Regions from separate parts of the Bacillus basilensis genome, predicted to be linked through region 2. Evidence: riboswitches for the same ligand, from Rfam matches in the RefSeq annotation. Region 2 holds a riboswitch; the other holds the start of a gene.

Region 1 (6,932 bases), on a different contig from region 2:
TATTGTGTTTATTAGCAAAATGAATAGTTTCATCAAAAAAATCTTTTGATGCAGTAGCACCTGTAGGATTATTTGGATAGTTTAAAAACATTAATTTTGCACGCTCGGCAATAGAGTCATCAATTTTCGTATAATCTGGTAAAAAATTATTTTCTGCAATAAGCGGCATTGTTTTAAATTGTGCTTTTGCTAAAGCAACTCCTGATAAATAATCTGGATAGCCTGGATCGGGAACGAGAATAGAATCACCAGGGTTTGTAAAACAAACTGGTAATTCTACTAATCCAGCCTTTCCACCAAACAAAATAGCAACTTCAGTTTTTGGATTTACTACTACATCATATTCACGTTGATAGAATGTTGCCACGGCTTCTTTTAAACTTTCATGTCCGCGAAATGGCGGATATTTATGATGAATGGTCTTTTCTGCAGCATCTTGTAAAGCTTTTACGATATGCTGCGGCGTTGGTTGATCTGGATTACCTTGACCTAGATTAATAACATCGTGACCAGCTGCAACGACTTTATTAACTTTTGCAACAAGTGAAGCAAAAAATTGTGTTGGCAATGATGTTACTATCTCAGAAGGTTGAAATAATTTCATACTTTCCACCTCTTTTGAAAGTTGTTACAATTCTAGTGACAAATGATATAATCTTTCCAGTATTTTGTAAAGAAAAAAATGAGAATGGGGCTGAAAAAATGAAAGTCGCATGTATTCAAATGGATATTGTCTTTGGAGATGTAGAAAAAAATATTGAGAATGCTAAAAATAAAATAAGCGAAGCAATGAAGGAAAGACCAGATGTTATCGTCTTACCAGAACTATGGACAACAGGTTATGATTTAATGAGACTTTCTGAAATTGCAGATAGGGATGGATTGGAAACGAAAGAAAAGTTGATAGAATGGTCGAAACAATATGGTGTACATATTGTTGGTGGTTCTATAGCAAAGCAAACAGAACAAGGTGTTACAAATACAATGTATGTTGTAACTAATAAAGGAGAACTAGTCAATGAATATAGTAAAGTACATTTATTTCAGCTTATGGATGAACATAAATATTTAATCGCTGGAAATAGTACAGGTGAATTTAAGTTAGATGATGTAGAGTGTGCCGGCACAATTTGTTATGACATTCGTTTTCCAGAGTGGATGCGCGTTCATACTGCTAAAGGTGCAAAAGTTTTATTTGTTGTAGCAGAATGGCCATTAGTTCGTTTAGCACATTGGCGTTTGTTATTGCAAGCAAGAGCAGTTGAAAATCAGTGTTATGTTGTTGCATGTAATAGGGCAGGAAAAGATCCGAATAATGAGTTTGCTGGTCATTCTTTAATTGTCGATCCTTGGGGCGAAGTTGTTGTAGAAGCGAATGAAGAAGAATCAATTTTATTTGGAGAACTTACATTCGAGAAAATTAAAGAAGTACGCAAAGGAATTCCAGTTTTTGCAGATCGTCGTCCAGAATTATACAAATAAAATGTTGACAAGTGATTTTTATTCTTGGTATAGTCTTCAACATAAAGTTAAAAATTCAAAAAATTATACAACTCTTATCAAGAGCAGGTGGAGGGATTTGGCCCGATGAAGCCCAGCAACCGACCGTAATACCATTGTGAAATGGGGCGTTTACGCCAAAAGGCACGGTGCTAATTCCAGCAGAAAGTAAAACTTTCTGGCAGATAAGAGGGGAGAAGATAAACTTCAAACCTCTTTCTTAGTGGAAAGAGGTTTTTCTACGTCAGAAAAACCTCTGAATTTAAAAAAGGGGGAGAAGACGATGGGATATTATTCATTAACTGAAACAACAGCTATACAATATGCGAAAGAACACGGTTATTTTGAAAAGAAAGCAAATGTTGTTTGTCATGAAATTGGAGATGGAAATTTAAATTACGTGTTCAAATTAGATGATGGAGAGAAGTCTATTATAATAAAACAGGCACTGCCATATGCAAAAGTAGTTGGTGAGAGCTGGCCGTTATCTATAAAAAGAGCGACGATTGAAAGCAAGGCATTACAAATTTTTGCGAAGTATGTACCGGATTATGTTCCAGTAGTGCACAGTCATGATGAAGAGTTAGCAGTAACAGTAATAGAAGACTTATCAAGACTAACAATTACAAGAAAAGGATTAATAGATGGAGAAGAGTATCCACTTTTATCCCAACATATCGGTCGTTTTCTAGCGCATGTTTTATTTTATACTTCAGATTTCGGGTTAGAGTCAGAAGAGAAAAGGGTACTAGAAGGTACATTTGTAAACTCAGACCTTTGCAAAATTACAGAAGATTTAGTGTTTACAGATCCGTTTGGCCATTATGATACAAATGATTATGAGCCAGATTTGCAGCTAGCTGTAGATGAACTATGGAGTGATAAAACGATCAAACTAAAAGTGGCTCAGTATAAATATAAATTTTTAACGAGAAAAGAGGCACTCATTCATGGAGATTTACATACTGGAAGTATTTTTTCATCACCTTCTGAAACGAAAGTAATTGATCCAGAATTTGCAACGTACGGTCCATTTGGGTTTGACATCGGTCAATTTATTGCAAATCTATTATTGAATGCTTTATCTAGAGAAGAAGAACAGAGAAGGGTACTATTTTTCCATATAGAGAAGACGTGGAGTTATTTTGTAGAAACTTTTACGAGGTTATGGATTGGAGAAGGTGTAGAGGTATATACGAAAGAAAAGCAATGGCTACCAATTATTTTGCAAAATATTTTTACGGATGCTGTCGGATTTGCGGGATGTGAAATAATTCGTAGAACAATTGGCTTAGCTCATGTAGCAGATTTAGATGAAATAGCAAATAAAGAAGCGAGAATTCAAGCTAAGAAACAAGCGCTATCCTTAGGTAAAGAACTAATAAAGTATGAATCTAAGAGTGCTGATATTCAACTGTTCCGAACACTATTTCAACAGACGGTTTCTGGAGGGATAAAAGCATGAGTACAATTGTTACTATTCCGAGGTCTGTCAGTTGGAAAGGGGATGCTATTGCAGTATTAAATCAAACAAAGTTGCCGCATAGCACAGAATATAAAACATTAACGACGATTGAAGAGGTATGGAAAAGCATTGTCATGCTAGAAGTACGAGGAGCACCTGCAATTGGAATTGTAGCTGCATTTGGCTTGGCGCTTGCATCAAAAAAATATACTACTTTACATATTGAAGAATTTCAAAAGAAGTTTAATAGAGATTGTAATTATTTAGGAACGTCACGCCCGACAGCAGTCAATTTATTTTGGGCAATTGATCGTATGAGAGAATCTATTCGAGACATTACTACAATAAAAGAAGCACAAAAAATATTAGAAGAAGAAGCGCTTCTCATTCAGCAAGAAGATGAAGCGGTATGCCGGAGTATTGGAGAACATGCCTTAACATGTTTTAAAGACGGTGATAACATTTTAACAATTTGTAACGCTGGCAGTATCGCAACTGCTAAATATGGTACTGCATTAGCACCGTTTTATATTGGGAAAGAAAAAGGTATACGTTTACATGCGTATGCGTGTGAAACAAGACCAGTTTTACAAGGCGGACGTTTAACAACTTGGGAATTAAAACAGGCAGATATTGATGTAACACTTATTACAGATAATACGGCAGCTCATGCTATTCAAATGAAAGAAATAAATGCGATTATTGTGGGTGCGGACCGAATTGTTGCAAATGGAGATACAGCAAATAAAATCGGAACAATGAATTTAGCTATATTAGCAAAGTATTTTGATATCCCATTTTACGTTGCAGCTCCGTTATCTACATTTGATATTACGAAACAAACAGGATCTGAAATTGTTATTGAAGAAAGAGACGAGACAGAAGTTACGAAAATTTTTGGCAAACAAGTGGCACCAATTGGAACTGATGTTTATAATCCTGCATTTGACGTAACACCGAATGAATTAATTACAGGTATCGTTACTGAGAAAGGTATTATACGTGGAAATTATAAGCAAGAAATTGCATCATTGTTTGAAAAAACAAGCTAATACATAATAGCTTGTTTTTTTATGCCTAAATGTGTTCGTTTCTCTTATTTATATAATGAAAGGAGGCGAAAAAGATGGAAGAGTGGATTAAGATGATAGGTAATGTAGGGTTTCCAATTGTTGTAACATTATATTTACTCCATCGGATTGAAAGTAAATTAGATGGGGTAATTGTTGCAATAGAAAAGTTGCCGCGGCAATTACTACAGTATGACGATCCACGGGATAAAAAATAAAGTTTGCTCTTCGTGAGCAAACTTTATTTTTATTGAGCAGTATAACCACCATCGATAACAACGGCTTGCCCGGTTATACCTTTCGCTTTTTCACTCGCTAAAAACATCGCATAATCAGCAATTTCTTGTACTTGTAATAAGCGTTTTTGTGGCACAAGTGGATAAATGACTTCTTCTAAAACATTTTCAAGTGGTACATTTCGAGTCGTGGCTAAGTCTTGTAGTTGGTTACGGACGAGAGGGGTATCGACATAACCAGGACAAAGGGCATTTACAGTAATACCATGCGTAGCGCCTTCTAAAGCAGCAACTTTTGTTAATCCAATTACGCCATGTTTGGCACTATTGTAGGCGGATTTTCCTGCAAATCCAACGAGGCCATTAATGGAAGCGACATTAATAATTCGGCCATACTTTTGTTTTTTCATGATTGGGAAGACATGCTTAATTGCGATAAAAGGAGCGATTTGCATAATTTTAATAAGTAGTTCGAACTTTTCAGTTGGAAAATCTTCAATCGGTGAAACGTGTTGCATTCCTGCGTTATTAATTAATATATGTAATGAACCAAAATGAGTAACTGTTTGAGAAATGGCAGCTGTAACTTCTTCTTCAGATGTAACATCACATTTTAAACCGATAGCTTGATAGCCTTCTTTTTGTAATTGTTCAGCAGCTTCTTTTGCACGTTCTTCAAGACGATCGGTAATAACAACTTTTGCACCTTCTTTTGCAAAAGCGTTTCCCATTTCATAACCAATACCACTTGCAGCGCCTGTTAAAAAAATAACTTGATTTGTAACCATGATGAAAAACATCCCTTCATAATAAAGTTTTCATATTGCTCTATTTAGAGAGGGTATAATAAAATTCCTGCAAACATTTGGAAAAATATTGTTAGCTATCTTGTTTTGCAAAATAGTCTCTGCTATACTATTTTGTAAAGCAAGATACTTACGCTTATCTATCTTGTAAAACAAGATAGTGGGAGGATTTGAATTATGTCGACAAGTCAAATGCTGAAAGGGATTTTAGAAGGATGTTTACTTGCTATTATTTCTGAAGGTGAAATATACGGTTATGAAATGAGTGAAAAGCTAGCGAAGTATGGCTTTACCATGGCAAGTGAAGGAAGTATTTATCCGTTATTAATACGGATGCAAAAGGAAGGATTAATAACAAGTGTAATGAAGGAATCTCCATCTGGCCCAAAGCGAAAATATTATACATTAACAGAAAAAGGTGAGGAAGCACTTGATGAATTTATGGATCGCTGGGAAGCGATGCAAAGTAGTGTGGAACGTCTACTTGAAGGGAAGGGGAGAAGAAAATAATGTTATCAAATGAAGCACGGAAGTTTTTATTAGATATGAGATTATTTTTGACCGCAAAGGGTGTGAAAGAAAGCGACATTGAGAGCTTTACCGAAGACGCAGAACTTCATTTAATAGAAGGTGAAAGTGATGGGAAAAGAGTAGAAGATATTTTCGGAAGCTCACCGAAAGAATATGCAAATGAACTTGTAAAAGTGATGGAAAAAGATAGACAGGAAACGTGGAAGCAAATTGGTTTTACAGTAATGAATATCGTATCTTTTTGGATTATTGCTTCTATCTTAATAGTGAATAACGGAATTCTACAGATTTCACTTATTCAGTGCATTGGCTATAGCTTTACATTGATCGTAGCTGTAATGGGGCCTAATTTTCTACTTCGTAAAATGACCTTCGTAACAAGCTTTACAAAAACATGGTTTTCTATGTGGTTTTTAGTCATGATTGCGCCAATGTTTTTAATAGGAGTTGTTACGATATTAGATGTAATATATCCTACCAAAATGTTTACATTCACCGAAATGCAAAGTTATATATTAGCTGGTGGGATTTTTATTATCACAGTGGCGATAAATATGTATTTTGAAGGATGGTTTAAAAACTTATATTTAATCATTCCGCTTTCGATTATGTTAGTGTTTAAAACATTTACATCAGAAGACCTCGTTCCAATATTATTTCAAATTATATGTTTATACGGAAGTTTGTTTATTTTAATTTTCCTTGAAATTATGATGAAGACAAATAGAAGAGAAGCGGTTAAATAAGGGAGGGGTTATCATGCAGATTTCTAAAGAAGGAAAAAAGTTTTTAATCGATACGAAAGTGTATTTAATAACAAAAGGAATTAAAGAAGAAGATGTGGACGCTTTTATAGAAGATGCAGAACTTCATTTAATAGAAGGCGAAAAAGAGGGGAAGACGGTAAGTGATATATTTGGTGATTCGCCAAAAGAGTATGCGGAAGAATTAGCGAAAGAGATGGAGAAGGATAAAGGCGGGAGTATAAAGAGTATTCTTGCGATGATAATTGGTATTGGTGGGTATTGGATATTAACTCATATTTTATTTAATAATCCGAATCAGCAATTCACACTAACAAATATACAGTTAATCGGCTATCCTATCGTCTTAATCATTACAATTATTGGAACAATTGTTGCATTTAGAATGTCTTCTTTTAAAAATAAGTTTGTAGAGTTCGGGATTATTTACGTAATAGTAATGGTTCCCATCTTATTATTAGTATTATTGATGTTTATTGATAAATGGTACGGTGCACCTATTTTGCAATTGTCGACAATACAAACATATATATTAGCAGCAAGTATCTTTTTATTACTTT
Region 2 (6,932 bases):
GACTACCGAAAACGAATGGACAAGGTATTATTGCCATTTCAATCGTAAGTTTACTAGGGGCATACATAAACTGGGGATTTGGTATTGTTGTATCTGTTTTATATGCAAAGGAAGTAGCGAGGCAGCTTGAAGGATTAGATTATAGACTAGCCATTGCTTCTTCTTACTCTGGATTTCTCATTTGGCATGCGGGGCTTTCTGCTTCTATTCCTCTTACGTTAGCAACAGGCGGCGAAACGTTAATCAAAACGACAGCTGGAAGTATTAAAGAAGCGATTCCTATAACTGAAACGTTATTCTCACCATACGCTCTCGTTCCAGTTATTATCTTTTTAGTTACGATGCCTCTCATTAATAAGGCGATGCATCCAGATGCAAAACATACAATAACAGTAGATCCTAGCGTATTCCATGAGGAAGCTGCCGCTCAAGAGGTAGGAAAAAATACGTTCGCTGAAAAAATGGAAAATAGTATCATCATTACACTTTGCGTTGGATTGTTAGGTCTCATTTATATTTTCAATTACTTTTATACGAAAGGTTTTAACCTTACTCTCGATATCGTGATTTTTATGTTATTAATTGCTGGTCTTATTTTTCACCGCACTCCAATTCAATATATTCGTGCTTTTTCAGATTCTACGAAAAGTGCTTCTGGCATTTTACTTCAGTTTCCGTTTTACGCAGGAATTATGGGGATGATGATTGGAGCAAATAGTGAAGGACTTTCACTTGGAGGAGCTATTTCTAATTTCTTTATTAGCATTTCAAACGAAACGACTTTCCCCCTCTTTACTTTTTTAAGTGCTGGCATCGTTAATATTTTCGTTCCATCAGGAGGTGGTCAATGGGCAGTGCAAGCACCAATTATGATTCCAGCTGGTGCTGAACTTGGTGTACCTGCTGCAAAAACAGCAATGGCAATTGCGTGGGGCGATGCTTGGACGAATTTAATTCAACCTTTCTGGGCATTACCGGCATTAGCGATAGCCGGTTTAGGCGCTCGTGATATTATGGGATTTTGCGTTGTCAACTTACTATATGCAGGATTTGTCATAAGTCTATGTTTCCTATTTATTTAAACGAAAAGCTAGTTTTATACTAGCTTTTTTACATAATAAATTATTTATTTCCCATGCAATTTATAATACCTCTCCACTCTATATCCGTAAGATGTAATGCCTCACATGCAAAAAAGTCTTCACATACTTTTTCAATCAGATGTGGATTTTCCCTCAAGAAATTCCACTGTAATACTTTAGGAAGAAAATGTATTTCATATTCTTTACTTCCCCGTACTACTTCATCAACTTCTCTCTCACAAATTCCTCTTATTAAATAATCATTCCTTAACTCTATTTGAATTTGCTGAAATGTTGCGCTACATTTTTTCAATTGAAGTAAACATGTAATATACGTTCGTAAAAGTTCGTTATCATACCCACAACATTTTATAATACATTCCATTTCATTCATAATGTACGAGCCTTTTCTTCTATTTGTAATAACCACTTTTCCCGCTTCTCTCGTTTACTCGTTTTCACAGATTGAAAAACTGACCGTTTTATATCGCGAATTCCGCAAAAACGTAAAATACCTCTCTTCATCATAATCCAATCTGCTGATCTATATAATAGTGCGACGTACCATAATGGTGAGTCTAATGTATTAATTACCCACGCCTTCTTACCTTTCAATAACCCTTTTGGCAGGGCACCTTCATATTTATAAGCAAATCCAGCTACGAATATGCGATCAATAAACCCTTTTAAAATAGCCGGCATCCCCCACCACCATATTGGATAAATGAAGAGAAGAGTATCCGCTTCTTCCACTAACGTTCTATACCGAGCTGTTTCTTCTTCATTTACTAAATCACGCCTTTTCTTCTCTTCATTAAAAACAAGGACTGGATCAAATTGTTCTTTGTATAAATCAAGTACAGTAACTGAATGATTTGTTTCCTGTAGTCCTTTTTGTACATGATCTAAAATCGCCTTGTTAAAACTTGAAGGACTAGGATGAGCGTATACAATTAGTACATTCACTGCCAAACAACTCCCTCTATAAGTTAAAGTTTCCCCTTCTTTAACATCTTCTCTACAATTTGCACGTTTTTCGAACTTTGCAACAAACGATTTAATACTGTGATTAACTCTTCCTTTTCTAAATCTTTCAGTTTCTCTTTCACCTTACTCTCACCAGCATCTTGAATATCATAAACAACTGCCGCCATATGCTTGCAAAGATTCTCATACGGACACTCGCAGCTACTTTCTGTAAAATCTTCAAGATCAATAATCACTTCATAGTTTCCTGCATTTCCAGTAACGAAAGCAAATACTTTTTTGTCTTGTATTTCAACATCTTCTACATGTCCTTCTTCATAATATTCATAACCTTTATCCATAATGTATTTAGGAATCCATTTCGTTATATCATTTAATAAGTAAGCGTACATAATAGCACCTCTTCCTTTAATTCCCTTTTGACTTCCACAACCCCTGCATGTTATTCTAATAACTGTCAAATAGCAAGTCTATGTGACAAAACGACTGACACCTATTCGGCGGAGGTGTCTCTTTTCATTTGCAGCCGATATGAAGTGCCTCTTTCAGGCACATTCAATCTTTGACACTACACACTCAACACCATTCCCTGTATCAGGCTGCTTAAGCAGTCTTTTACTCTACATACTTCAAAAAAAAGAGAGCTTAGCTCCCTTTTCTCGCCTTATAAAATACCCCTTTTTCAGTATAGAGATATTCATCAGCTAATGTAATTTTCCCATCCAGTTTCAGTTCATCTAATAGCCTTGATAAATAAAATTGATGTAACATCTTTTTCGTGAATTTTCCTTCATGATGCGAAACGATATGTTCTTGAATATCTAACAATGATATTGGCTTATCTTGCTCTATCATATATTCATAAACTGTACTACGCAGTTTTACGTATTTTTCGAGTGTCACAGTAATGCGCAACCCCTTTCTTCTTAATATAAATTTTCGTAATCGGTTTTTTTGCAACAAAAAAACCTCTCCGATAAGAAGAAGTTACGTATATATCTTCGTCTTATCTCCCAGAACAAATATGTTCTGCTGGAATTAGCACCTGCATCGCGGTTGCTGGGTTTCATCGGGCCAGTCCCTCCACCTCTCTGGATAAGAAAATATTCACTTAAAACCTACTATACGTAATTTCACTTTAATTGTCAAACAAATATAACAAATTATATTTTTTTCCTTACTGTTCATACTATATATATATGAGTATTCAAGGAGGAGTATGAAATGCATCAAAATGCTCGCGGATATGTACAAGATTCTTTTCAATCGTTACAAGAAGCAAAACATTGTTTAGAAGAAGCACTACAGACTGTTGAAAAAGATTTTAATCGTGCTCGTATTGAGCAATCCCTTTATGCGATCGAACAAGCTATTCAACGCTGCGATTACACCGTTCACATTTTAGAACAAGATTGAAAAAACTTCCCATCAATTGATGGGAAGTTTTTTCAAATGGCATACTTCATAATTATTGCCGTTATGATTAAAAAATATACAGAATTAACAATTTCTAAAATCCCTACTTTTATAATTGAAATTTTTTTGCCATACAATATAATTGCTCGAATGACACTTGGTATAAAAATAAGAGAACACCACGGATTGATAGCAAATACGATGATCGTTAACACGATATGATAACCCCAAGATATAAAACGATACTTCGGATTATTTTTCTCACGAATCATCGTTTTCACATAAAACGTACTTCCTAAAAAATATAAAAATGAAATAAGCGCAATAAATACTGCTGTTTTATCTAGAAGCTTCATTGAAAAATAATAACTAACTAAACCACCTATACAGAAAACAATAATTGCACTAATGTCATTTAGTAATGCTCTTTCATTCTTTTGACGAGCGTAATACATATTTACTATAAATAAGGGAATCATTACCACTACGAATAAAAGAATGCGCCATTCATATAATAGAGAAATCATCCCAAATACGAAAGCGATGATAAAATATACAATTGAAGCATGTAAATACTCTTTTTTTCGTTTTTGTTTTATGTACATAAGAAATGGATACGTAGCTAAATAGATAAAGAACCAAGCTAAAAACAATGGGATATGATACATAGTAGGTTTCCCAAGAATAACACTTAATAGAAATGGTATAACAAGCATGGCCCATGCACCATGTTGCTTCGGAATAACTAACTTCATTAACTATACACCTCCCTTTTGAAAATAGTTCTCACCTATTATTATACAAATAATTTTATATAATAGCCGACGTATATTGAATCGATTTTTTGACAAATAAAAAATGCTCCTTACAATATGTAAGAAGCATGAAAGAGGCAAACGAATATGTAAGTCGCGACCCTACCTTATATGAGTATGCTTTTCTATGCCATGTTATGCTTATCTAATATGCCGTATTTCCTTTTAAATCTTGTAAGAATCGTAATCCAAGAAGTACTAAATAATAGTAAGAACATAACATTCGAAATCGCATGGCTCAAATCGAAATAAAAACTTGCTATATAATATGAAATGACAGCTTCCCACGTTGCTTCACGTATAAAACCAAGAAGCCCCCAGAAATTCATGATCCAGCCAAATAAAAAGCCCACGAAGAACCCATATAATAGTCTCCCCCATAACTTTTTCATTAAAAATGTATTGCGAAGTAAGCCTGCTATAAAACCAATCATACCCCATGAAAACATTTGCCACGGTGTCCACGGACCTTGTCCTAAAAAAATGTTAGATACGATGGCCGCTGTTGCCCCGATCATAAATCCAGTCTCGCTTCCAAACACAATTGCAGAAACGATAATTACAAAAGAAGTCGGTTGTACACTCGGTAAAATAGAAAATGGTACGCGGCTAACTGCTGCAATTGCCGCTAATACGGCAACGAGAACAATTTCACGTGAAACAAATGCCTTCCTTTCAAAACGGATATAGAAAGGTAACATAATAACAACTAATAAAAACAAACTACTTAACAGGTAATAACCGTCCATGATAAGTGTAGTAAAGAGTAATGTGCCTATTATTACTGCAAAAATACATATTATGAATGCAACATATCGTTTGGACACGCTTCGTACACATCCTCCCACGTTAATGCATATGGCAATTCTTTACGAATGAATCGGTTAATAGATGTTGTATAAAAGAAGTTACCACTAAAAAATTCTTTCGGTGCATCATTCATAATAACTGCTCCGTCAAATAACATCATACATTGATCCACGTATTTCGCTGCAAACTCAATATCATGCGTTGCCATTACAATTGTTGTCCCTTCTTTTTGCAACTTTCTAAATAGCTCTCCTACTCTTTCTTTCTTCCATGGATCTAGTCCTTTTGTCGGTTCGTCCAGTAATAATAACGCCGGCTTTGATAATAACGTTGTACATAATGCAAGTAGTTGTTGCTCTCCTCCGCTACAATCATGCGGATGGCGTTCTTTAAGCGAGTACAACCAAAACTGTTTTAGCGTATCTTCTGCAATTTCTTTTCCTTGTTCTCCGTATAATTCACGTGCACGTTCATACACCTCATCCCACACTGTATCAAATGTAAAATGATAATACGGATGCTGCGATACATACCCGATCCTTTTAAATCGTTCTTTCGAATCAATTTTATGTATCACTTTCCCATTCCACTTTACTTTCCCTCTTCTCGCTTTTTGTAATCCAGCTAAAATCGTTAACAGTGTAGACTTACCCGTACCATTTTTCCCAACAAGAGCCACCCATTTCCCTTTTTCAATCGAAACTGTTAAATCTCGTAAAATAAGCGTACTGTTTTTTTCATATTGAAAAGAAATATGCTCTGCATGTAAAATGACTTCTTGCTTTTCACTTTGTGCTACTGGCTCGTTTACATATGACATCACTGAAAAATCATTCATCTTCATTTGTGCTTCTCGCACTGTAAACGGAATATCTTTCGCATTCCACTCTAAAAACAATCTTGGAATTTGCGGAATAAACGGACGAAACTTTTCAACTTCCCACATATTCGCTATAACCATTTTAGGACTACCATCATACACGATTCGGCCGTTATTCATACAAATAACGCGCGTTGCGAGCGGAATTACTTCATCTAAACGATGTTCACTTAAAACGATCGTAATGCCAAGTTCTTCATTAATACGTTTTAACAATCCTAAAAACTCTTTCGCAGCAATTGGATCTAACTGCGCTGTTGGTTCATCTAGTAATAATAATTTCGGCTGCATAACTAATACTGCCGCTAAATTGACAAGTTGCTTCTGCCCACCAGATAACGTATGAACAGATTGATGCAATAAATCTTGAAACCCTAAGAAACTAATAAGTTCAGCTATTCTCTTTTGAATAATATGAGATGGTAACCCGATATTTTCTAAAGAAAATGCTAATTCTTGAATTACTGTATCCATTACGAGCTGGTTTTCTGGATTTTGAAATACCATGCCAATTTCTTGGGCAGATAACAAATCCGGTACATTTTCTAATAAAGTACCATCATAATATGTATCTCCAGTACGCTTACCGATTGGAAGTAATTCCTTTTTAAAATGTTTTAATAAAGTCGTCTTCCCAGAACCAGAACCGCCAGCAAGTGTAATAAACTCTCCTTTTTGAATAGAAAGAGAAATATGCTGTAACGCTTTTTCGTTTTCATCAGCATATACAAATGATAAATTGTTTATTTCTGCATGCGCCACCATATCCATTCCCTTCCTTCCATTATGATTGGTAAACTAATAAACATCGTTAATACGACAAACATCATCCCATCGTATTGCTGAAAGAAAATAGATTCGACTTTCGGATAAATGATTAACTTTCCTCCGCCATACGTACTACATATAATAGCAATTATAAATAGAATACTTAAATAGCTG

What was found. Region 2 has a riboswitch for S-adenosylmethionine ahead of ACQVV1_RS08495 (hypothetical protein). Riboswitches for the same ligand answer to the same signal wherever they lie in the genome.
Region 1: another riboswitch for S-adenosylmethionine. It lies ahead of mtnK (S-methyl-5-thioribose kinase); the one in region 2 lies ahead of ACQVV1_RS08495 (hypothetical protein).

Annotation. Positions count from the first base shown of each region.
Region 1 is NZ_JBNTQO010000002.1:279,444-286,375, forward strand. Features, by position in the region: gene ACQVV1_RS04925 (pyridoxal phosphate-dependent aminotransferase) at 1-604, opposite strand, end outside; gene ACQVV1_RS04930 (carbon-nitrogen family hydrolase) at 619-1,482, shown strand; SAM riboswitch class I at 1,554-1,692, shown strand; gene mtnK (S-methyl-5-thioribose kinase) at 1,784-2,965, shown strand; gene mtnA (S-methyl-5-thioribose-1-phosphate isomerase) at 2,962-4,017, shown strand; gene ACQVV1_RS04945 (YvrJ family protein) at 4,092-4,253, shown strand; gene ACQVV1_RS04950 (3-hydroxybutyrate dehydrogenase) at 4,283-5,059, opposite strand; gene ACQVV1_RS04955 (PadR family transcriptional regulator) at 5,255-5,587, shown strand; gene ACQVV1_RS04960 (DUF1129 domain-containing protein) at 5,587-6,354, shown strand; gene ACQVV1_RS04965 (DUF1129 domain-containing protein) at 6,368-6,932, shown strand, end outside.
Region 2 is NZ_JBNTQO010000003.1:376,146-383,077, reverse strand. Features, by position in the region: gene ACQVV1_RS08515 (short-chain fatty acid transporter) at 1-1,082, shown strand, start outside; gene ACQVV1_RS08510 (group-specific protein) at 1,123-1,476, opposite strand; gene ACQVV1_RS08505 (NAD(P)H-dependent oxidoreductase) at 1,473-2,048, opposite strand; gene ACQVV1_RS08500 (SWIM zinc finger family protein) at 2,072-2,461, opposite strand; gene ACQVV1_RS08495 (hypothetical protein) at 2,715-3,032, opposite strand; SAM riboswitch class I at 3,073-3,171, opposite strand; gene ACQVV1_RS08490 (hypothetical protein) at 3,294-3,485, shown strand; gene ACQVV1_RS08485 (YwiC-like family protein) at 3,518-4,240, opposite strand; gene ACQVV1_RS08480 (ECF transporter S component) at 4,426-5,127, opposite strand; gene ACQVV1_RS08475 (ABC transporter ATP-binding protein) at 5,100-6,761, opposite strand; gene ACQVV1_RS08470 (energy-coupling factor transporter transmembrane component T) at 6,734-6,932, opposite strand, start outside.